4 regions of the Paenibacillus sp. MER TA 81-3 genome follow, and region 1 is predicted to be linked to each of the others. Evidence: riboswitches for the same ligand, from Rfam matches in the RefSeq annotation. Region 1 holds a riboswitch; each other region holds the start of a gene.

Region 1 (5,808 bases):
TCATAACATATGGATAATCCCAAGCCGCTCCCGGCAGCACTGTTATTCCCCTTGTAAAACTTTTGCAAGACATGCTCGATGTCCTCCTCCGCAATTCCCGCTCCCGTATCCTCGACGGTAATGACGACCTGTTCCTGAGACGATTGGGTGTACACTTTAATGATTCCATTTGGACCAGTAAATTTAAGTGCGTTGTCTAATAGATTAATGAGCACTTGCTTCAACCGATTTTCGTCAGCGTGAATGACGGGCAATGTATCGTCTGCCTGCACCTCCAGCGAAATGCTCTGTCTGGCAGCTCTTGGAGCCAGCTGCTTACCGATATGCCGAAGCAAGTCCGCAAGATGAAGCGGGGTGCGGGATAGCACAATTCGTCCATTGTCCAGCTTAGAGAGATCCAGTAATTCGTCCACCAGCACGGTTAACCTGTCGGTTTCCGACTCAATGATTTCAAGCCCGTCTGCAAGCATAGCCGTACCGTCCTTCGGCTCCGTTTTTAAGGTTACTACCCACCCTTTTATGGACGTTAACGGGGTGCGAATCTCATGGGAGACGGATGAAATGAAATCGTTTTTGAGCTGTTCGTTTCGCCGTATTTTGGCTGCCATCGTATTGAACGTATCCGCGAGCGTTCCCAGCTCGTCCCGGTACCGTTTTTTCGCTCTTGCCGTGAAATCGCCTTCAGCCATTTGTTCGGCTGCCAGCTTAAGCTCCGTAATTGAACCCGTAATTGTCCTGGACAGGAAAATGCCGAGAACGGCAACAATCGCAACGACAATTAGACCGACGGAAATAAATATGACAGTAATATAGCGGATGGTTGCCATCGTGTCGGTTAGAGAAGTGACAAATCTGACTGCCCCCACTGTCATATCCTTAGCCTGCAGCGGATAAGATACGGCTAATACGGTGTCATGCACGGATGGCTCACGTCCCTTCCAGATTCCGACGGTTCCGCTGCATGCCTCTTGCACATCTGGATAATCGAGCATATTTTTCCCGTCTTGAGCTCCCGCAGAGTCCTGAAGAAGCTGCCCGGAAGAACTAATAATCTGCACTTGTGCGGCGGTATTTTGAGAAAATCCGTTTAATAGCCGTTCGGACTGCTTCTCTAATTCTTCCTCGGCAAAATATTGATGAAAAAAAGAAGCGGATATTTCCGCTTGATTCACCAGGATTCGTTCAACATTGTGATAGTAATAATAGTTCACCGACGCAATTAGAAAAATTTCCAAAATACATACTGTAATTAAAATGACGGCAAAATAACTTCCCACTAATCTTTTTTGGATGCCCAAAATTTCATTCTTCCTTTCTCCAACGGTATCCTCGTCCCCAGACGGTTTCGATCAGCCGCGGCTTGGAGCAGTCGTCTTCAATCTTTTCTCTTAGCTTGCGAACGTGAACATCTACGGTCTTGGGATCTCCGACAAAATTCACTCCCCAAATCAGATTCAGAAGGTCGTTTCTGGATAAGGCTTTATCGGGATATTCCAAAAACACCTTAATCATTTGATATTCTTTCGGCGTTAAATCGATTAAACAGTCAGATTTAAATAACTTGTTAGCATCCAGATCAAGCCGGATCGCGCCAGACTCGAGCACCTTGCGTGAGGTCCCCCCGCATGCTGGGTACGGCGCAGCACCGTTCTGATTCTCGCGATAAGCTCTAACGGATTGAACGGCTTTACGATGTAATCGTCAGCACCAAGTTCAAGCCCCCTGATCTTGTCCAAGTCTTGTCCGCGCGCAGTGAGAAAGACAATCACGATATAGGGATCGATTTCTCTTAGCTTCCTGCAAAACTCAAAACCATCTATATCGGGAAGCATGATGTCCAGAACCACTACATCCGGCCGAGTTGCGGCGAGACTCTGTAAAGCCGTCGCTCCAAGTGCAGACTCAGTGACTGTGAATCCGTTTCTTTCCAAATTAATCGATACAAAACGTCTTATATTGTCATCATCCTCAACAATGAGCACATGGTTGCGGTGTAAAGATTCCATAGCTGCCTCCCCAAGGCCCAATCCAATTCATTGGGCTAATAATGAAATAAACGATCACAAAAAAGCTCTCCCTGGCATCAGGGAGAGCTGACTGTTGTATGTGTTATCTCATTCGCTCATTAGTCAAATACGCATATTTAAATAGACCTGCCCTGCCAGTTAGAGCCGCCGGGAATATACGTAAGGGAAACATTTGAGAGCGAAGAGAACACAGTTCTCCCTTTTTGCATAGTGCTGATGATTATATGATACACTACTCGGAAGACTGTCCATTCGGAAGTTCCCCCCTTTTCTAAATAAAATGAAAAAACCCTCTAGTATGACTAGAGGGTGTAATGAATGCACACAAAAAAACATCCGTTCCCCCAAGCCGAGTTTTGGCACTATACAACGTAAAGAGAATCATTCATCTCTTAGCCACGTTATGAAAAGCCTTAATCCGGCAATCCCTGTTCTACCCATTGGCATCTTTCGATGTTTCCGGGCAGTGGCCTGTATTTGTATAGGAGCCTCACCTAACGAGGACATATTTATTACTTCTGAATCGTATCCCTATCGCTTGCAATTGTCAATAGCCAAGGTGAAAATCATAACGATTTGACCAAGTGAGTAAATCTTTCTCTAGTGGAACTCCCCACTTCCCTTAATAAAAGCGGGTTCAGCGCCGCCGCGCAAACCTGCTGCATGATGAAATTATTTCAGTGAAATTCCGAATTTCGCGCCAGCCTCGCCTGCGAATACAACTGTTCCGCTTTGCGGCAGCACGATCTCGTTCTTGCCGCTGACGACCGTGTCGTTCACGCACGCGCCTTTTTGATCGTATACAACGAAGGCGCCTGTTTCCGGCATATCAACCAGCATCGTCTTTCCTGCGGCTGCCGCAGGAATGCTGTACCATTTGGCATATCCATCCGCTTGGACGGTAACAGAAGATTGCTTGCCCGCATAGAGCTGCTTTACAGCCTCTTCGCGAACATACAGGCTGCCGGCTACATCCAAATATTCAATGCCCTTTTTCGTATAAAAATTGTGTTCCATCGCATCTCTGCTGCCCAAAAACGGGATTTGCAGTTCGCTGACCGCTTTGTCCGCCCCTTTTATCTTTTTGTTCGCCCAATACCCAGAAGCATCTGTAACGGTGGAGACTTGGATGGAAGGCATAGAGATGTAATACCACATCGATGTATATTTTTCGTTGACTGCATAATATTTCTTGCCTTCACGATTCGCCCATGCCGCAGCCACATCTGCCGATAATGGATTGGCTTCAAGCTTCTCGGCAGTATATTGCGACAGCGCCGTCTGTCCAAGGCCCGGCAAGGCGGAATACGTTCTAACCCATAAATAGGTCCGTCCGTTGTCCTCTGTAACAAAGCTGGCCTTTTCGCTTCCATCCGCATTAACGAAAGAGCCATCAGCGGTGTACGTGTATTTCGCAACGGGGTATTCAGGCAGCATAATCATGGACACGGACAGCTCGCCATCAGCGCTGACTTCTATCTTGGCCAATTGGTTGAAAGCGCCGTAAATGCCTGCGTTCTTCGCAACTTCCTGCGGCATGTTTGCCTTTACGGGCACGCCATGCGACTTCGCCGGTTTCCGTTCTTTAATAACGCCCTTCTCTTGCAGCGCGCTTAGCAGCATCTCATTCGCCAATAATTGATCGGTCATGCTGTCGCCGCCCGAGGAGAGAACGGCTGCGGCCATGTTATGCTCCGGCAGAACGACCAGCGATGAATGATACAGTATCGTATCGCCGCCTTTCGTGAGCGCCTTAATGCCGTAATCGCTGAATGGGAACATGTTCACACTATCCCAGCCGAGCCCGAACCCGACTGACGAATCGGCATCTTTCGGCCACATGCCTCTTTTGTACTCTTCTTGCTCCATTGCCTTTAGCGATTTGTCAGAAAGAATGCCGTCTGCTTGCCCCGTGAAGATCTTTGCAAACGAAACGATATCTTCAGCTGTTGAATAAATGCCGCCCGTTCCGATGACATTTACGGTGTCTCTTGGAAGCTGCCCTTCATAAGTTGGATAATAGAGTCCTGCCATCCTGGATGGATCTATCTGTTCCAGCGGCGTCTTTGTATTGGTCATGCCTAAAGGCGCTGTAAAATACTTGTGTATAAATGATGTGAAGTCCATGCCGCTTACTCTCTCAACCAGAATCTCAGCTAACGTAAAGCTATCGTTGCAATACACCGAGAACGCGCCCGGATCTGCCTTTAGGCTTTGAACAGCCAGCTGTTCCAATAATGCATCATGCGCATGGGTGTCGTTATCGTCGAACAACATGGCATTCCCAAGCGTAGCTCCGCCAAGACCGGAGGAATGGTTCAACAACATGCGCGGAGTAATTCGTTTGTAACGATCGTCTTTCATTTTAAAGTCGGATATATAACTTGCTACCGGCGCATCCAAATTCACCTTTCCTTCATCCACCAGCTTCATCACTGCTGCCGCGGCGAACATCTTACTCGTTGATCCTACCCCATACATCGTATCGGCAGTCAGTCCCGTGTTCCCCTCTTTATCGTTCGTGCCAGAATGGCCTGATACGACGATATTGCCGTTATCAATGAGTGCGTACTGCACGCTTGTGATACCGTATGTCTCCGTTAAAAGCGCGGCCTTCTCAGCAGCTATTTTCCGGGTTCGGTCGTAGCCAAGTTCATTGTTGTTGCTTTCCGCCATCGACATCATTGGAGCGAGCATGGATAGCATCAGCGTCACTGCCAGTGTCACTGCCAGTCTTTTTCTCATTTTGTTGCCTCCCAGTATTCATTGTGTTAATCATCTATATTACGAATAATGTGCGCCAATCGTTCAATTACTGGCTTATAACAAAAAAAAGCGTGCAACCTTTGCATCTCTTGATACAAGGTTGCACGCTGAAAGCCCGGCATACAAGCGGACTCCATGTCATTGAACTTTCAACATATTTCTATTTTCATACACCGAGATATTGCACACCGCTCTGAATCCGGCTCGCCGATACAGGTTTGCGCCTGCCTCTGACGCTTGCAGCACACATAGCCCGTCATAGCTGTTCTTGATCTCTGATAAAATAGAGTTGAACATGGCGGAGCCCAGCCCTTTTTTCCGCTGCTCTGGCAGCGTCGCTATATCATAAATTCCAACGCTGCTGTTAGAATACATTGCAGATCCTATGCATACTACCTTTTCATTAAGTAACCCAATAAACAATTTCAGATCTGAATGATTGTATAGAGTTGATTCTGAAAGGCTATCATAGTACTTTCTCACGTACATGCCTTCCATACGATTCCCGAATAAAGAGGACAAGGCGGCACCAAATTGCCTTACTTCCATCGGTGAACTGACTTGTCTGACCGAAAAGCCATCCGGCATTTCCGTTGCAGGATGCAAGTCCGATGTATATGCATACATGCCGGCATTGACTTCGGCGAGAAGCAAGCCATGATTCACGATTGCTTGCCGGGTGCTATCTCTTATATTGTCCCAGCACCATAAAGACATCGGGAAATTCTTATCCGTAAAATAGTCCACCGTTTCATGAAGCAGACGCTTATCATCTGCGCTATCTTTGAACAAGACAGTGATATTGAACGTGTCTGCCGGCATGCCGCAATCCACATATAAGAATTCATCCGTTTCTTTGATGGACATTCCTGTGCTTTTATTTGCAACATACGAAACCTTGTATGTAAAGTTGTGTTGAATCATTGCAGCCATTTTTTGATCGTTCATGTGAACCTCCACCACATTTTATTGTTTCCTAAGTTCAGCATATAATAAAATGGCCAAAGTTCTATCC
Region 2 (5,808 bases), on a different contig from region 1:
TTCGGCAGAAGTGAACGTTACGGCCGCCTTGGAAACGTTGAAGACGTTGGAAGATAAGGACGAGAAGCAATATATCAATATTTTAGATCAAGGGAAACAAGACAATCGCAACGTGCAAACGTTGATTGATAATACGAACAAAGCGTTGGAAGAACGCAAACAGGCGATTGAGCAAGTGAAGGTGCACCTTGATGACGCGCGCAGCCAGATGGGAGAATTGGATAAGGCCATCGCTAAGCTGAAGGATGAAGAGTTGAAGAAGCAGGCGGAACAGGCATACACCGCTTATGTGAAGCGATATGACACGTTCAAGGCATTGCATGAGAAGTATGGTCAATGGCTGGAACGCGAGCAATTCATCTATGACGAATTGAAGTCGCAAAATACGAAGCTGAAGTCGATTACGACAGGGATTTCCGAACGGAATGAAGTATACCGGCAAGTGGAGGAATTAAAGACACAGTTCAATGACTATACGACCCAATTTAACACGTTGAAGTCCACCTTTTATAAGGGGGCTGGCCTCCAGGTGACCAATACGGAAGCCAATCAGGACGATAACGCAGAGCAGCAAGAAGGATAGTATAACAGAATCAAGATAGAGTAAAAAGAGGGCCCAAGCGCCCTCCTTTTTTGTGTGAAAATGTAGGTAGTCCGACGGCATACGAGGCTTAACGCAACCTTGCTCTTTACAGATTCAAGTACGCAGATGCGATGGAAAAGTAAATCAAGACGCCGCAAATATCGGCAATGGACGTAATGAGCGGCGCGCTCGCTGTTGCAGGATCAAGCTTCAATTTGCTGAAAATGAACGGGAGCGACATCCCGATTAAGCTGCCGACCATAACAATAACTGCCATCGTTAGCGCAACGATAACGGCAATATCGATTCCGCCGCGGAACCACCCGATGCTTGCAACGGCTAACGCCATCGTGATGCCGAGGAAGAACGCGATCGATACTTCCTTCGTGAACAGCTTGAACCAGTCTCTTAGCTTAATGTCCCCGACAGCCATGGACCGGATCATGAGCGTGGATGCTTGAGAACCCGCATTGCCGCCACTATCTATGAGCAGAGGCAAGAAGAAGACCAGGGCCACGTTCGTGGCAATTAAATCTTCAAAAGAGGCGATACCCGCTCCTGAGAATATATTCATGAAGACGAGAATGATGAGCCAAGGGATGCGTTTTTTGTAGAGTGTGTAAATACTTGCTGTTTTCAAGTTTTGCGCAAAGGACGTAACAGGCGCCATCTTATGAAAATCTTCCGTCGCTTCCTTCCGCACGACATCCAGAATATCATCGACATCGATGAGGCCGACCAGCTGCGACTGGTGCAGCACTGGAATCGACACCAGATCTTTTTCCTCAAATATTTTAGCGACCGCTTCCTGATCGACGTCGGCTGTAACCGACACCACTTGCTTAATCATAATATCCTGAACACGAATATGATCTTCGGCGGTTAATAATTCTCTTACGGAGATGACGCCTTTCAACAATCCGTTGTGGCCCGTAATATAAATATAATAAATATTCGTCATGTTTTTTCCGTGCTTGCGGTAATAAGCAATGGCTTCTTCAACCGTAAATGTTTCATGAATGGCAAGGAACTGAGTTTTCATCAGCTTGCCAGCCGAATCCTCTTTATAATTTCCAATGACAACAGGTGCTAATACCATAGTAATGGACCTCCTTCATGGTCCATCTCTTCGTTAGATGATAAGAGACGGACGTTCTCCAAATATAATTATGAATGTGCTGTTGTGCTTGCTATGCGGTTCGGGACTGGGGGAACCATCCATCTCTCATCACCTCCTGAAATAGAAAAAACATCCGCAACGAAGAGGATGTTTGGTATACGCAGCAAATTTACATGCTAAAAAATATAGCAAATACAAGTGCCATTGCCCTCTATTCGTTGAGTTTTAGCACTATGTGGCATAGGATGACGCACGCGACATCCAGCTACGTTAAAAACCACCTTAAGTCGATGGTTTCTGTTGACCCATTGGCGTCTCTCGACATTTTTGGGCAGCAGCATATCTCCACATAGGAGCCTCACCTAACGAGGAATATGAAATTATGTTCTTGACTCTATATAGTTATAGCACCTTTTAACAATAAGTCAATGATTTCGGCACATTCATTTTTTGGGGTACATGCGGGTGCTTGTCCGAATACAGTATTTTAATCTTATGCAAACAGATATTCGTTGCAAAATTCATAGTTGCAACTTCACAGAATAGGGAGTAATGTTTACATAATAGAACATTAGTTCGCATTACGCAAATATCAACATTATGCTTTATAGAAAAAGGGAGAATTATATGGATCGACTGAAGACGGAAAATCAATGCGATAACGAGATCGAGATTGTACATGTGGGTGAGGAATGCGCCGAACTGCTGGCGGAGATCGGAGCAGCGACGTTTCGAGAAACGTTCGGGGAACTGTTCCAACCTGATACGCTCGCAAAATATGTGGAAGCGACGTTCGCCCCGGGGAAGCTGGCTGTGAGCTTGCAGAAGCCGCACAATCACTTCTATGTGGCCTATTGGGATGGGAAGCCTGCCGGTTACATGAAGCTGAAGGACGGTTCTGGCCATGAATCCGTCGATACGCCGCATCCGATGCAACTGCAAAAAATTTATGTGCAAGCTGATTTCCAGCGTCACGGTATCGGGCGTGAGCTTATGAACGTCTGCCTGGCACGAATGGAACAAGCTGTCCCTTCTGCCGTCTGGCTTGCTGTACTGGAAAGCAATGCGAAGGCGGTTCATTTTTACGAGTCATTCAGCTTCGAGACAGTAGGGTTGACAGAATACCGCTTTGAAGACGCATTGTTTCGTTATTTCGTCATGAGACGGGAAGCGGACGTGTAGGTGCATTGTGAAGATGGAATGTCAGGAACACAGGACCGGGAGCCTCTTGAGGCACGACAATAAAAAAGCTAACTCCTTCGAAGAAAGAGTCAGCTCCAGGTCTTAGCCACAAAGTCCGCAACGATGAGAAAGACGACGTAAGATACGACCGCAGAAGCGATATAAGTAATTCCAGCCTTCACACGCTGTTGGAAGAAACGAACTACACCGAGACTGAGAAGCGGGCATACGATAAGCAGGAAAAAAAGCACCGTTACGAACAATTGCGGGCTTATATTGCTAATGTCTACATACGTCATGGGTCATTCACCTCTTACAATCCGAATTAAAATAATACTTGAACCGGGGTCTCTTGAATAACGGTTGACCGGCAAGCTGCGTTAGCAGACTCGCTCCGGAAGCAAAGTACCTAATATACTGTAGGGAATTCAGAGCATTTAAGTCTGCACAATGATTCACGGCAGCTTAGAACTGGCTGGCTGCTCTGCTGCTGTAATTGGCTGTGATTTATCGCGCGTGGCGCGTGTGACATACATCACAGTACTATTATAGCGATTTGTACCAAGTTCGTCTTTAATATTGTTTCCAAGTTTGAGGCAAATTTAAGGCGAAATTATGGCGAACGCTTGAAGTGAGAAGCAGTCATTAACATCCAGAAAAGCTCGAATGTACGATGAATACGTTGTATATTCACAACAATTGGATTATGATTTTTTCAATCAAAAAGTTGACTGCTCCGTGCTATAATACGGATAAATCACAGCTATAAGGAAGGCAAGGTGGAGAAGTCATGCAATATATGATAGGAATCGATCTAGGTGGAACGAACATCGTGTGCGGCCTCGTGAGCGAGCGCTACGAGATGGTGGATAAGGTGAAGCGGCCGACGGAAGCAGCCCTCGGCGTTGATCACGTTTTGGATAAGATGGCCGACATGATTGATGAGCTGTTCGCGAAAACGGGGCTGGATCGCAGCCACTTGCTTGCTGTCGGAGCCGGTATTCCGGGATTTATTGATCCGGAGCGCGGTGTCAGCATCTTTGCATCCAATTTGAAGTGGCATGACGTGGACGTTGCCGGACGGTTGAGTGTCAAGGTTGGCGTACCTGTTTTTATAGATAATGATGTGCGCATGTATGTATATGGCGAAGCGATGAGCGGAGCAGGACGTGGAGCGGGTGTCGTGCACGGTGTGACCATCGGAACGGGGCTGGCAGCTGCTACCGTGGTGAACGGTGAATTGTATTACGGCAGCGGTTTCATGGCGGGCGAATTGGGACATGTAGCGATTGACGGCGAAACGACACCATGCGGCTGTGGACTTACTGGCTGCTTGGAGTCGGTCGTCTCCGCCACGGGCATCGTGCGCCAAGCGAAGCAAGCGCTGGAAGCGGGCCGAGACAGCATTCTGCGTGAGTCATACGAGCGCGGGGAACTGAGCGCCGCTCATGTCTCGCAAGCTTATGACGAAGGCGATGCGCTCGCTGTCGACATTTTGACCTATACCGGCCAAGTGCTTGGCAAAGGTTTGGCGTACTCCATTTCGCTCCTCAGTCCGGACGTTATCGTCATCGGAGGTGGCGGGGCACTGGCTGGAGAACGACTGTTCTCATCGGTGCGCGATACGCTGCAGCGCTCGGTCTATCACGGTTATTTGGAGCGGTTGACGATCCGTCAAGGGGAGTTGATTGATGATGGCGGAGTGATCGGCAGCGCGGCTTTTGCGAAGAATCGGGCGGAAAAGTTGCGTCATGCAGCTGCCGGAGGCGCAATGTAAGCAGGCTGTAGAATACGTCGTCCAGAGAACAAGAGAGGGGGAATGGCAGATGATGACGGAAGCCGATAAAGCAATGATGAAAATCGATAACTCGATAACGGCAGCCGGTATCTCCATAACGGAGCAGATGCTGCAGACACGCATCATAGCTATTTTTCGCGGCTTTACCGGAGAGGCGGCCGATCTTGCCGGTGAGGCGCTGGTGACAGGCGGCGTCCGCTTCATGGAAGTGACCATGAATACGGAAGGCGCTGCGAAGATCATCCACCGTTGGCGGGAACGGTTCGACGGCAGGGCATATATCGGCGCGGGAACAGTAACGGATCTTGATGAAGCCCGAGAGGCGTTCGCATGCGGAGCACAGTTTTTCATTTCTCCGAATTTGGACGAGGAGGTCATCTCCTTTGCGGCTGAGCGCGGTGTGGATGTGTGGCCTGGTGTGCTTACACCGACGGAAATCGTTCGTGCTTGGAAAGCTGGGGCGAAGGCGGTCAAGCTGTTCCCGATCGGAACGCTTGGTTCGGATTATATTCGGGAAATCCGCGGCCCGCTGCAGCACATTCCTATCATTGCCACGGGCGGAGTGGACATGAACAACGTTGCGGATTACTTGAAGGCGGGTGCTTCTGCCTTCGGTCTGGGCTCCAAGCTGGTGCGTACCGACTACATTCAAGAAGGACAGTTCGAGCAGCTGGCGCAGCACGCCCAACGCTTTGTTCTAACCGTGCAGGAAAAAGCGCTGGAAAACGGGTAATTGCTGTACGTTTATCTGACCGTAGAAATTTTGCGCCTGGGAGCTTCGGATAACGCTGCTGCGAGTGAAGTATAATAGATAGAAAATGAACGTGAGGCAATCATAAAAGAGAGGCGATATTAGTGGCTATGCTTTGGACATATGGTGTGGGTGCCCTGGCTCTCGTCAGCAGCGCAGCGGGTGGAGCTTGGGCGTTGGCGGTAAAGAGTCAGTCCCCACGGCAAATTCCGGTGAGCACCGAGCCCGATCGTCCCTTTGATCGGGTAACGTTTGAAGGCTGCGCTACGCTTCAAGGCTGGTTCATCTGGGGAAAAGGGAATACGCCAGTCAAAAAGGCCCCGGTTATCATTGTTGCACATGGTTGGGGCTCTAATCGTGCGCGTGTGCTTCGT
Region 3 (5,808 bases), on a different contig from region 1:
AATGAGCGCTCTTCCACCCTGATCACGCCACGATATTGCTTCGAACTCCTCCTCCTGATTTTCATCCAAGGTCATCATCCCAACAATCTCCTCGCCATCCCGGTAGGTGTGCAGCCATCCCGAGCGGATGTCCTCCATCAAAATATGAGCGTTCGGATAATTCTCATCCCACTGATTAATTCCTTGCGAATGCATCTGCTCCGTACATTCCCGAACAAGCGTCATCACATCATCCAATTCGGCCGGGACAGCTCTGTGTATCGTCATATGTATTCAACCTGCTCCTTCATTCATAAATATGAATTCCTGATCCTCTAGTCTTGCATTATCACCTGCGCTAAATCGCTTACTGCGTCCAACTGATTGAACTATACCATAATTGAAGTTGGTTGCCATTTCATTGCGCGAAGCCAACCACATCAACCCTTTCGCGCGGACGATGTCGTCCGGGAAATCCTCCAGCCATGACGTAAGACGTTCGGGATGGAATGGCTTCTTGCGGCGGTACACAGTCGAAGCGATACCATACTCCTCTGTCTCCGGTGTGTGATGCCCCAACTGCAATTCTTGAATCCATCCCGCCGATTGACTGGCTGCGTCGAAGTCGAACCGCCCTGTATTCAAAATATCCTGCGGAGCGATCCGTCCATAAGATGTGCGGATGAGCTTGGCACGCGGCTGCAGCTTGCGGAGCACGCCTTCCAATTGCAGCAGATCCTCTTCCTTCACCATGTCGCATTTGTTCAAGATGAGCACATCGCAGAATTCTATCTGGTCAATTAACAAATCAACGACGCTCCGCGTAAGCATCCATCATCTTCCTCGTGAAAGAGAAAAACAACGAATCACTGCTACTTCAATTCCTAGAAAGCTTTAATCTCACAACCGCATCGTTGTTGCTATCCCCCTCTTGCCTCACTCTCCCTTTACATCAGAAGAAGGATTTTACGAGGAAAAATACTTCTTCCGTCACACAACCCCCTTCGCTGCAAATGGAAATCGCCGCTTGGAAGTGACTCGTGCTCGTCTAGCGTCACGACGCTCACAACGAGTCTGAGTGAATGGGAGAATGGTCAAAAGACACCGGATGCAAAGGCCATTCGCTCCCCTTCTCACAAAATACGACTGTGCATACACAGCAAAAAGATGAGCTCCGCCAATGCGTGCCCATCCTGCTTCTTCCCTTATGCTATGTATTTGTTATTGCTTAAAGCCGTCTTTTCACTTTTGACAGTTTTCTTTCCATCTGAATCAACTTGACATTAAGCGTTTACAGAGTTACCCCTTGTTCTGGAAATTGCTTTTTTATACCTGATAACTCATCAGTCAATGTATTAATGATAAAATTGTAGAAATTTCCCCCTCAAAATGTAACCGATAACTATTTGTTAAACCGCTTCAACTTTTGTACAATATACCAGAACCGGTATCATAAGACAGCGTGCTGCCTAAATTCAAAGCAAAAGGAGTGGTTTACTTATGTTTGTGCACTGGCTGCGATCCCATTTCAGCGCCGCCGTGCTGCTGTGTGTTCTCCGTCTATACGTTGGGTATAAATGGGTGACGGCAGGATGGGGGAAACTTACGAATGGATTCGATGCAAGCGGCTTTCTTGAAGCGGCGATCGCCAATTCGGTTGGCGATCGTCCAATCGTTCCCGGTTGGTGGGCGTGGTTCCTCAAGAACGTCGCTCTGCCAACCTCCGGCTTCTTCAGCTACTTGGTGGCCTTTGGCGAGCTTCTAGTCGGACTTGGCCTCATTCTCGGGCTGATGACTTGGCTGGCCTCTATTATGGGCATGATGATGAATTTTTCCTTTCTGTTCTCAGGTTCGATCAGTTGGAATCCCTTGTTTATCCTAATCTGCAGCTTCATTGCAGTAGCCGGATGGAACGCGGGCAGAATCGGCTTAGACGGGTACTTTTTCCTCGGCAGGGCCAGGCGAATTCCCCCGCAGGCACATGCGCAGCCACAGGCGCAAGCTCAAGCTTAATACCGCAAGCCCTTGCCTGAATGGCAAGGGCTTGGTTCACGCAACATTCGGATTTGACTGACCGCATTAGCATCATCACAATTAATGGAACATGACTGATTTCGTTGTGAGCGGTTCTAGCAGATCGGGTTCTTCCTGATGAATTTTGACGCTTAACACGAGCCCGATCGAGATCATATTGGTCAGAAGCGAGCTCCCGCCGTAGCTTATAAATGGCAGGGACAGCCCTGTGAGCGGCATCAACCCGATATGCATGGCGATATTTTCGAAGATTTGCAGCGTGAACATCGCAATAATGCCGACAACGAGATAGGCGCCCTCCAGATTATTGCTGTCTTTCACAATCAGAACCATACGGTAGATGAGCAGAAAATATAACAGAATGAGCATGGCGGATCCAAGAAAACCGAACTCCTCACCAATGACGACGAATATCGAATCCGAATAACTGTAAGGAATGTACCCGCTATGAATAAAAAAGCCTTGAGTGAACCCGTCTCCCGACAGCCTGCCCGAACCGATCGCACGGATCGAATTCATCACATGCCACGCCTGATCCGAGTCGCTGGTCGGATTAAGAAATGTTTCAATGCGCGCCATCTGATGAGGCTTAATGAATTGGGCCAGCAAATCGCTGTTCGTGTAATACAGAACCACAATGGAAACGATAACAGCGGCTGTCGCAGACAAACCGATTATCATATGTGACATACGCACATTTGCCATCCATATCATAGCGACAAAAATCGCCGCGAACACGATCGACGTTCCTAAATCAGGCTGCTTCAAAACAAAAAAGACCGGAATCGCGATAATGAGGCCGAGCGGGACGATATCCCGAACCAGCCGCAGCTCCTCCCCTTCACGCAGCCCCAAAAACCGGGCCAACATCAATATGGTGAACAGCTTCATTAATTCGGAAGGCTGAAATTGCTGTCCTCCGATGGCAATCCAGCGTACAGAACCATTGATGTCAACCCCTTTGAACATGACGAGCGCCAACAATGCAATGCCAGTGACGTAGAGGACGACGGATAAATAACGCACGACAACCCGATAATCGAACCAAGCCGTAACGAGGAGCGGAATAAAAAATGCGGCATAGAGCATCATGTTGTTCTTGTGCAAGCCTTCATAACTCGTATTTGTCGTTGCGCTGTAAATAACGATAGTGCTAACCGCCATAAAGCACAGCAAAATCCACACCATCAACGGATCCACACGTTTTAATTTTCGCAGCATACTATAACCTCTTTTATTTCATAATTGCTTGGCAGCAGCTCTCGGATGTATGCGAATGATATCAAAAGCGTTCCGTGGCAAAATCAGTGAGATTCATAACCAAAGTACGTATGCCCGTTGGCAACCATCAATGGAAATGATCAGGGAATGCTTCTGCATCGCAGACCTAAGCCGTAATTGGTCAAACATCCTACTTCCGCTTCCGTCCATTCGAACAGTCACCTCCCGCGCACATAATAAAACCCTCCAAGCATGGCTGCTAGAGGGTGCATAATGAAACAAATGTGTTTACTTACGCCTCCCCTTAACCGGGCTTTGGCACTATACAACGTAAAGAAATACAATCATTTCTTAGCCACCTTAAGAAAAGCCTTAGCTCGACAGTTCCTGTTCTACCCGTAGGCATCTTTCGATATTTCCGGGCAGTGGCCTTTGTTTGTATAGGAGCCTCACCTAATGAGGATATATAATCAGACTACCGAGAATACTATCCTTAAACTCCACCTTTGTCAACCATTTCCTCGATATCCAATATTGGCATCAAGCTTATTTCCAATTCAATTATATCAAGCCGTTCAATAGTCCTTTGTCCTCTTCCTTATCGACGTGTCCGACGAGCCGGTCAAGACGCGCAATCTGAAAACCATATTCGTACATGGACGCCGCCACTATCGAGAGGCGCAGCATCCCTTCCTGTTCTTGTACACAATGCTGCATTGCCTTCTGCATAAACAATTCGTTCTCTGCTTCCATCAGTTCAATTTCCGTGCTGTCTGGCTTTACCTTGTCCTCGAATTTGAGCAGCACGTGTTCATGACATTTGATAAGCATCTCCAGATGATGATCGAAGAACTTATTCGTCTCCGGCGTCCGGGTTGTTTGAAAATAATGCTCTTCAATCGCATTCAGCACCGCCATCCCCTTCCACAGCGTATTCAGGAGATGCTTGTACACAACCAATTGGCGCGTAGCCCGGTACTTGGCGCGCTTTAACTTCTTCGTCTCTTCCTCGAACAGCTTGTACTTATCCGCAAGCGACTTCATAATGTCTTCCAGAGCTTGCTTCTCTGTTCGGAACGCGGCTTCCTTGATCTCATCCGAAATAATCGTGCGCAGAAGCAGCGACATCTTGTTGAAGACGGTCTGGATCTGCCCGATGAATTGAACCTTCGGATTCGGCGGGAAGAACAAAATGTTAATGAGAAACGCCGAACCGATGCCAATCAGGATTTGCACGAATCGAATCAATGCATAATCCCATTGTCCCGAGGCTTCCATTACCGTAATGACCGTCACGAGCGTCAGACCGACGGTCTCTTCCATTTTCATTTTCAAACATATCATAATGACCAGAATACAGACGATACCTACCGCAATCGGTGCATTGGAAAAGGCCATCCCCGCCAATAATGCTACTACTGCTCCAACCGTATTAGTCTGGAACTGGTCCAGAAAATAACGCCAAGAACGGTAGATGGACGGCTGCATCGCGAAGATCGCAGCTACCGCGGCAATGACCGGTGTCTTGAATTGCAGGAACATACTGATATATAGCGACAGGGTAACCGCGATCCCCGTCTTCAATACTCTAGCGCCAAATGCCACAGTCACCCCTCCTTTAACTAATATATGACGCAATATATTCACTTACTCCTTCTCTATTGGTATCGAGATGAAGTACCTTCCTATTGTATACGGCAAGTCTCCCTGTATCAAGCATCAGGAGGTAAGAGCGCGCGAGGGCGGCCGATTTTAATATGGACGCTGCGGACGCGCAAATAAGTCCTTGCACTTTAGTGTACAAGGACTCTTTTGTTTCAACCGTGCAGCAGACGCTGTCTGATGACTATAACAAAGAAATGACCAGCAAATTATACAACACCAATGGCAAAATGACGTCGTTATTAAAATAATACGAACCGTACAGTGAGCGTTGCGGCATGGGATGCTGGGTATGCAAATAAAGATAATCTCTATCGACATTTGAGATGACCCCATCATATACTTGACCGTCAACCGTCTGAACTCGCACATGCCGATCCTTATACATGTTGCAGACATGGTGAACTTTTTCCCTGGCCGAATGCATGGCTTGAACCATCGCGGGGTCAGCCTGATAAACCAACTGCTGGTGAGCAGGATTATTGTGCAAGGGAAGAACCTCCGTTCTTACTGTAATGAGATATACTTCACCATATGCGCAATTTTTAGGTATCAGCACAGAAACTTGCCATTACTTGTCCGTTTCTGCCGTTTCCCATCTGGCTTTTGCAGGATTTGCCCGCATAGAAAAAATATATCGTCTTTTTCGCTGTCATTTCGATTTCCTCACTCTCTATGGATGTTTTGATTTGGTTGGGAATAAGGATTGCATCCGCAGAGCGATCCGAACTAGTCCGATCATGACCGGAACTTCGACCAATGGTCCGATGACCGCGGCAAAGGCTGCTCCAGAATGGATGCCGAATAGACCGACAGCAACCGCAATCGCCAATTCGAAATTGTTGCTGCCTGCCGTGAATGCCAGTGTAGTCGACACCGGATAACCTGCTCTGATTCGTCTTCCTAGGAAGA
Region 4 (5,808 bases), on a different contig from region 1:
TGACCTTTACGTTCGAGCATCTTGATTAATTCAGTCATGCGCAAATTGGATTCCACTACAATCTTGACGGCGACATCGTACCGATTCAGCCTTGCCGGTCCAATTGATTTGATGAGGTAGGGCACGACATTAACAGCCGCAATCATCAGGATGACGCCACATGCCGCTTCCGCATAGAACCCTGCCCCGATCGCAATGCCAAGCGCCGAAGCTGACCATATAAGCGCCGCAGAGGTCAGGCCCGAAATAACCTCGTTGCTTCTTCGCAAAATGACACCCGCCCCAATGAACCCGACTCCGCTTACAATCTGCGCGGCCAATCGCATCGGATCCATATTAGGGTGATCCGCACCACCAAATTTGCCGAATGCTTCAATCGAAACGATGGTGAGTAGACAGCTGGCAATACAGATGATCATACTAGGCCTTAATCCCAATTGTTTTTGTTTAATTTGTCTATCGATTCCGATGAGCATTCCAAAAAATAAAGCAAGTCCCAGCTTCAGCACTATTTCCATAGTCAACGGCATCACCTCTCTATAGATCAAAAAAAGCTCCCCCGGAAAGGGAGAGCTGGCAGTGTACTTGTGTGGCTCACATGTCAAATAAACCTGCTTGAACAGACCCATCCTGCTTGATGGGATCGATGAAAATCCAAACACGGGGAACATGGGAGCGGCAAAAGAACAGAGCTCTTCCTCTTTACAGCAAATGAACAGACTGAAAACATGACATTTCGGCCTGGGCTGCTATCCATGAATATATTCCCCCTTTCCAACAAATATAAATCCTGCAAGCATTCTGGATTTTACTTCAGATGAATCATGTTGTCAATAGGTGTCTACATCGAAGTTATCGCTGGCGATTCTTCTATCATTTCTCCGACTCCCCGGATTAGCTTCTTCACAATATACGTTTTAGGCTTGAGCACAGACAGTAAATAGTGAATGGCTACTTCGGGATCAACCTTGTCCCCACAGGTGTAACAATCCAAAGCTGCGAACCCTTTTTCCGGATACGTATGAATCGAGAGATGGCTCTCTGACAATAACAAAAGTACGGTAGCCCCTTGGGGCTCAAATTGCTGTTCCGACACGGACAACACGGTTGCTCCACATTTTTCTGCGGCTTCGATCAGTTGGTTCTGTAAAAATTCAGCATTATTAATCCGGTCAAAATCAACTTCCCATAAGTCAGCCACGACGTGTCTTCCATACGTAGAGTAGGTCATTTGGCATTTCCCCTTTCTGGGGAGAAGACAATCAGCTTGCTGTTCCCAGCCTGATTATCTGCTGATGGCAGCACCATGCGAGCGCTTATCCTCCCCGCTCCTTGTTATGAGTAGTTTTGATTGCGATTGTCGACTGTCACTACTGTCCATGGTGCATACCCCCTTTGTTGCACACAAAATAGTAAAATACTGACAAGAAAATCGTACTTCCTGACCATCCAATTGTCAATCCTAACAAACTGCTTTGTTATGCCCATTTTTCTCATATTTACCGAACCGCATACACAGCAGCAGTATCTCTTTGAACAAATTTACAGCTTGACAAACGAAAATATAAGACTTAAGATGACTAGGAATTAAATAAGTCCTCGTTAGGTGAGGCTCCTATACAAACAGAGGCCACTGCCCAGAAATATCGAAAGATGCCCATGGGTAGAACAGGAACTGCCGGATTAAGGCTTTTCTTAAGGTGGCTAAGAGACATTGCATCTCTTTACGTTGTATAGTGCCAAAACTCGACTAGGGGGATCCGGAAGCTTTTTTGCGTGCGTTTCTAACCCTCTAGGTCTCCTGGAGGGTTTTTATTTTGCAGAGGGGGGAACATCCTTGGACAGTGGACCAACCAGCCGATTATGTAAGTTCAACCGATATCCTGTACTGAAGGAGAGCTGGCTTTGTCATGCTCTTGCGTGTTTCCCATACTTTTATTTCCATTCAAACTGCAGATGCAGGCGGGTGTATTTAAGTATGCGCAGTTGAGACATGCAAGCCCATGATGAATGCTCGGAACACTCGCTCTCCCTCCAACAGGGAGAGCTTTTTTGCGTTCAATTTGAAGTGAAGTAGAACAGGCGCTTTCAATCGAAAACGCCTGTTGTGTAGAGAGGAGTTAGAATAATGAACAAACCAATGAAAGATAAAGAAATGCAAAACCGCGAGATCGCGGAACGTTTAATCCAAGCTTCCATCGTCCACGAAGAGGATTTGATGGAAGAGTTTGGCACAAGTTCTGGGGGGCTCACGGACATAGAAGCCAACAAGAGACTGGAGCAATATGGGAAAAATCAAGTGGCGCACGAGAAAACACCAGCATGGTATGTCCAATTGCTTGCCTGCTTCAAAAACCCGTTTATTCTCATCCTGCTTTCCTTGGCCTTATTCTCATATATCGCCGATGATGATGTCGAAGCCGTCGTCATTATTACAACCATGGTCACTGTTAGTGTCATCATTACATTCACGCAAGAATTCCGTTCCGCACGCACCGCCGAGAAGCTGAAGGAAATGGTCAAAACGACAGCAACGGTGAACCGTCAATCTAAGCGCAAAGAAATTGATCTGGAACTGCTCGTCCCCGGTGATATCATCCATCTCTCCGCAGGCGACATGGTGCCGGCAGATGTCAGACTCGTTCACTCGAAGGATCTGTTTGTCGGAGAATCCGCTTTGACCGGTGAAGCGATGCCTGTGGAGAAGCTGGATACGCTGCCGCGCGGCGCCTCGAAGTTGGCTCGCAATCGCAACCAACTGACGCCCACCAATGCGCTGGAACTGAACAATATGTGTTATATGGGCACGAATGTAATCAGTGGTTCAGCCTCCGCTGTCGTTGTGTCGACGGGTGACCATACCTACTTCGGTTCAATGGCCAGCACCTTAATCGGCAAGCCGCCGCTTACGAGCTTCGACAAAGGCGTCAAGAGCGTTACCTTCGTGCTTATTCGCTTCATGCTCATTATGGTTCCTGTTATTTTCCTTATCAACGGGTTCACAAAAGGAGATTGGATGGACGCGCTGTTCTTCGGCTTATCCGTTGCGGTCGGCCTTACGCCGGAAATGCTGCCGGTTGTCGTGGCTGGCAATCTTGCCAAAGGCGCATCGATTATGGCGCGGAACAAAGTGGTCGTTAAACGGCTCAATTCAATTCAGAACTTCGGTGCCATGGACATCTTATGTACGGACAAAACCGGCACTCTGACTCAGGACAAAATTATTTTGGAACGTCATCTGGACATCAATGGCGAAGATGATAATCAAGTGTTGGAATATGCTTATCTGAACAGCTACCACCAGACTGGGCTGAAAAACTTGCTGGATGTGGCGGTTCTGGAGCACGCGGAGCTGTCGGATGTGTTGGGCGCAGAGAATAACTATTCGAAATTCGATGAGATTCCGTTCGACTTCAACCGCCGCCGCATGTCCGTCGTACTGGAGAAACGGGGCAACGGACATCTGCTCATCTGTAAAGGAGCTATGGAGGAAGTTCTAAGCATTTGTTCGCATGTGTCCGACAACGGGCAGATCGTCCCCCTCACGCCAGAACGAGCCGACCGGGCTCAACGATTGGTCAACAGCTTGAACATGGACGGCTTGCGAGTCATCGCCGTAGCCATTAAGCAAATGGCGGCAACAGACGAACCGTATAGCGTAAAAGACGAACAGGATCTCATACTGGCCGGATATATCGGCTTCCTCGATCCGCCGAAAGAAACGGCACGGGAGGCCATTCGGGCCCTGAAAGACAGCGGTGTGGAAGTAAAAATCATTACCGGAGATAACGCGGCGGTTACCCGCAAAGTATGTAAAGATGTCGGGCTTACTATCAGTGATATCGTGCTTGGAAGTGAGATAGAACGATTAACGGATCAACAGTTAGCCGATGTCGCCGAAAGCTCTAATGTCTTTGCCAAAGTGAATCCAATGCAAAAGGCGCGAATCGTCCGTGTCTTGAAAAGCAAAGGGCACACGGTCGGATTTATGGGCGATGGCATTAATGATGCAGTGTCGCTCAAAGAAGCGGATGTCGGTATTTCCGTAGATACGGCTGTCGATATTTCCAAGGAATCGGCAGACATCATATTGCTAGAAAAAAGCTTGATGGTACTGGAACGCGGCGTAATCGAAGGCCGTAAAACATTCGGAAACATGATCAAATATATTAAAATGACCGCAAGTTCGAACTTCGGCAACGTATTCAGCGTACTGGTCGCAAGCGCCTTTCTCCCATTTCTGCCGATGCTGCCGATTCATCTGCTGATTCAAAATTTGTTCTATGATATTTCCCAGCTCTCCATTCCTTGGGACCATATGGATAAGGAGTATTTACGCAAACCTCGGAAATGGGACTCAAAGTCTGTCAGCAGATTTATGATATTCATTGGCCCAATCAGTTCCATTTTTGATATCACTACCTACGCCTTGATGTGGTACATCTTCTCAGCCAATTCAATCGATCAGCAGACGTTATTCCATTCCGGTTGGTTTATCGAAGGGCTCCTATCGCAGACACTGATCGTGCATATGATTCGTACCGAGAAAATTCCATTCATCCAGAGCAGAGCCAGCATGCCTGTGTTATTGCTGACCTGTGCCATTATGATCGCGGGTATTTTTGTCCCGTTCTCGGGCTTTGGCGCGAGTCTCGGCTTGCAGCCGCTGCCAATGGAATATTTCCCATGGCTGGTGGGAACGTTGCTGTGCTATTGCGTGCTGACTCAACTGGTCAAAAAATGGTACATTCGCAAATTCAACGAATGGCTGTAACGGGGAGGCTATGTCTTGCCGTCGTAAGCAACAAGGGAGCCATTATGAAAGGCTGGGGGCTATGCCCCCAGCCTCTTTCATTTTAATGCCTGCAATCTGCCACTTAGCCAAGGCAAATTTTCGCTTCCTATTATAATAGAAGCTTTTCAACTTTCACATTAGCTTCTCCTTCATAATACTTCTAATTATGTTGCATTTACATAAAGAAATCCCGGTACCACAAACCCAAAATAAAAACGATTTGAAAGATGCACAAAGATGACTTTTAACCGGTGAAATCACAAAAAGAGCCGTTTGTAAGGCCCTTAATTGGAGAAATCATCGTTGTGTCCAAGCGCCTCATTCTGGCGATTCGCTTCTCTTCCACTTCCTGAAACGCAGATCATGAGCCAGCGCCAGCCATAAACAAAAACCTCCTGCAATCATTAAAGCGACAGTCAAAATCGGATATAACGAATTCATGATGCGCTCTTCCCCCTCATCGATTTTTCTTACTATATAAGTTGAACTAAATACCTTCCGATAATTGATAGTGTTGGATGACTTTCACCCATTCCATCTCAAACATGTCCTTTCTCAAATGGGTGATAATGATTATCATTAATTGTATTGTAATACAAAACATGCAGCCCTTTCAATACCGATATTCTTGAATAAGAACAGTAAGTAGCCTCTTCCAGTTAGAACGTCTAACGATATTGGATCATAAAGAGCCTCGCGCTGGCGATTATCGCAGCGTGGGGCTCTGTTAAATTTTTATGTATTTATGAAATAATAACCTGCCAAATGAACAGATTGCTCTTTTTTAGGATGTCATAAGGAATTTAATATCATGAGGGGGGATGAGAAGGAACTATATTGATAAAACTATTCCTGAATAAGGGGGTGTTATGGGTGGATAAAACGACAAAAAACGGACTGAAGAATTTAGAAAAGACCATTAAAGCTCAAGATTTTACTCAGGAAGAAAAAGATAGCCCACATGTTGAAACTGTCAAATCCGAGAAGATCCGTTACGAAAACGCTGATAGCAT

The links. A riboswitch is a leader RNA that binds a small molecule or an ion and turns the genes downstream of it on or off. The one in region 1 is predicted to bind magnesium.
Region 2: another riboswitch for magnesium. It lies ahead of mgtE (magnesium transporter); the one in region 1 lies ahead of M3650_RS18500 (response regulator transcription factor).
Region 3: another riboswitch for magnesium. It lies ahead of M3650_RS02745 (FtsW/RodA/SpoVE family cell cycle protein); the one in region 1 lies ahead of M3650_RS18500 (response regulator transcription factor).
Region 4: another riboswitch for magnesium. It lies ahead of mgtA (magnesium-translocating P-type ATPase); the one in region 1 lies ahead of M3650_RS18500 (response regulator transcription factor).

What each region holds. Positions count from the first base shown of each region.
Region 1 is NZ_JAMAWB010000012.1:104,465-110,272, reverse strand. It holds gene M3650_RS18505 (sensor histidine kinase) at 1-1,298, opposite strand, end outside; gene M3650_RS32310 (winged helix-turn-helix domain-containing protein) at 1,303-1,512, opposite strand; gene M3650_RS18500 (response regulator transcription factor) at 1,539-2,006, opposite strand; M-box (ykoK) riboswitch at 2,362-2,536, opposite strand; gene M3650_RS18495 (serine hydrolase domain-containing protein) at 2,700-4,772, opposite strand; gene M3650_RS18490 (GNAT family N-acetyltransferase) at 4,932-5,726, opposite strand.
Region 2 is NZ_JAMAWB010000024.1:78,536-84,343, forward strand. It holds gene M3650_RS26115 (YkyA family protein) at 1-583, shown strand, start outside; gene mgtE (magnesium transporter) at 690-1,682, opposite strand; M-box (ykoK) riboswitch at 1,906-2,080, opposite strand; gene M3650_RS26125 (GNAT family N-acetyltransferase) at 2,331-2,885, shown strand; gene M3650_RS26130 (hypothetical protein) at 2,975-3,184, opposite strand; gene M3650_RS26135 (ROK family protein) at 3,676-4,662, shown strand; gene M3650_RS26140 (bifunctional 4-hydroxy-2-oxoglutarate aldolase/2-dehydro-3-deoxy-phosphogluconate aldolase) at 4,712-5,416, shown strand; gene M3650_RS26145 (alpha/beta hydrolase) at 5,545-5,808, shown strand, end outside.
Region 3 is NZ_JAMAWB010000002.1:106,660-112,467, forward strand. It holds gene M3650_RS02730 (GNAT family N-acetyltransferase) at 1-267, opposite strand, end outside; partial or broken gene M3650_RS02735 (CobW family GTP-binding protein) at 390-804, opposite strand; gene M3650_RS02740 (DoxX family membrane protein) at 1,480-1,992, shown strand; gene M3650_RS02745 (FtsW/RodA/SpoVE family cell cycle protein) at 2,074-3,234, opposite strand; M-box (ykoK) riboswitch at 3,529-3,702, opposite strand; gene M3650_RS02750 (FUSC family protein) at 3,796-4,839, opposite strand; gene M3650_RS02755 (hypothetical protein) at 5,081-5,386, opposite strand; partial or broken gene arsB (ACR3 family arsenite efflux transporter) at 5,570-5,808, opposite strand, start outside.
Region 4 is NZ_JAMAWB010000002.1:16,041-21,848, forward strand. It holds gene M3650_RS02325 (MgtC/SapB family protein) at 1-518, opposite strand, end outside; gene speD (adenosylmethionine decarboxylase) at 842-1,231, opposite strand; M-box (ykoK) riboswitch at 1,592-1,764, shown strand; gene mgtA (magnesium-translocating P-type ATPase) at 2,129-4,774, shown strand; gene M3650_RS31740 (hypothetical protein) at 5,114-5,236, opposite strand; gene M3650_RS02340 (hypothetical protein) at 5,669-5,808, shown strand, end outside.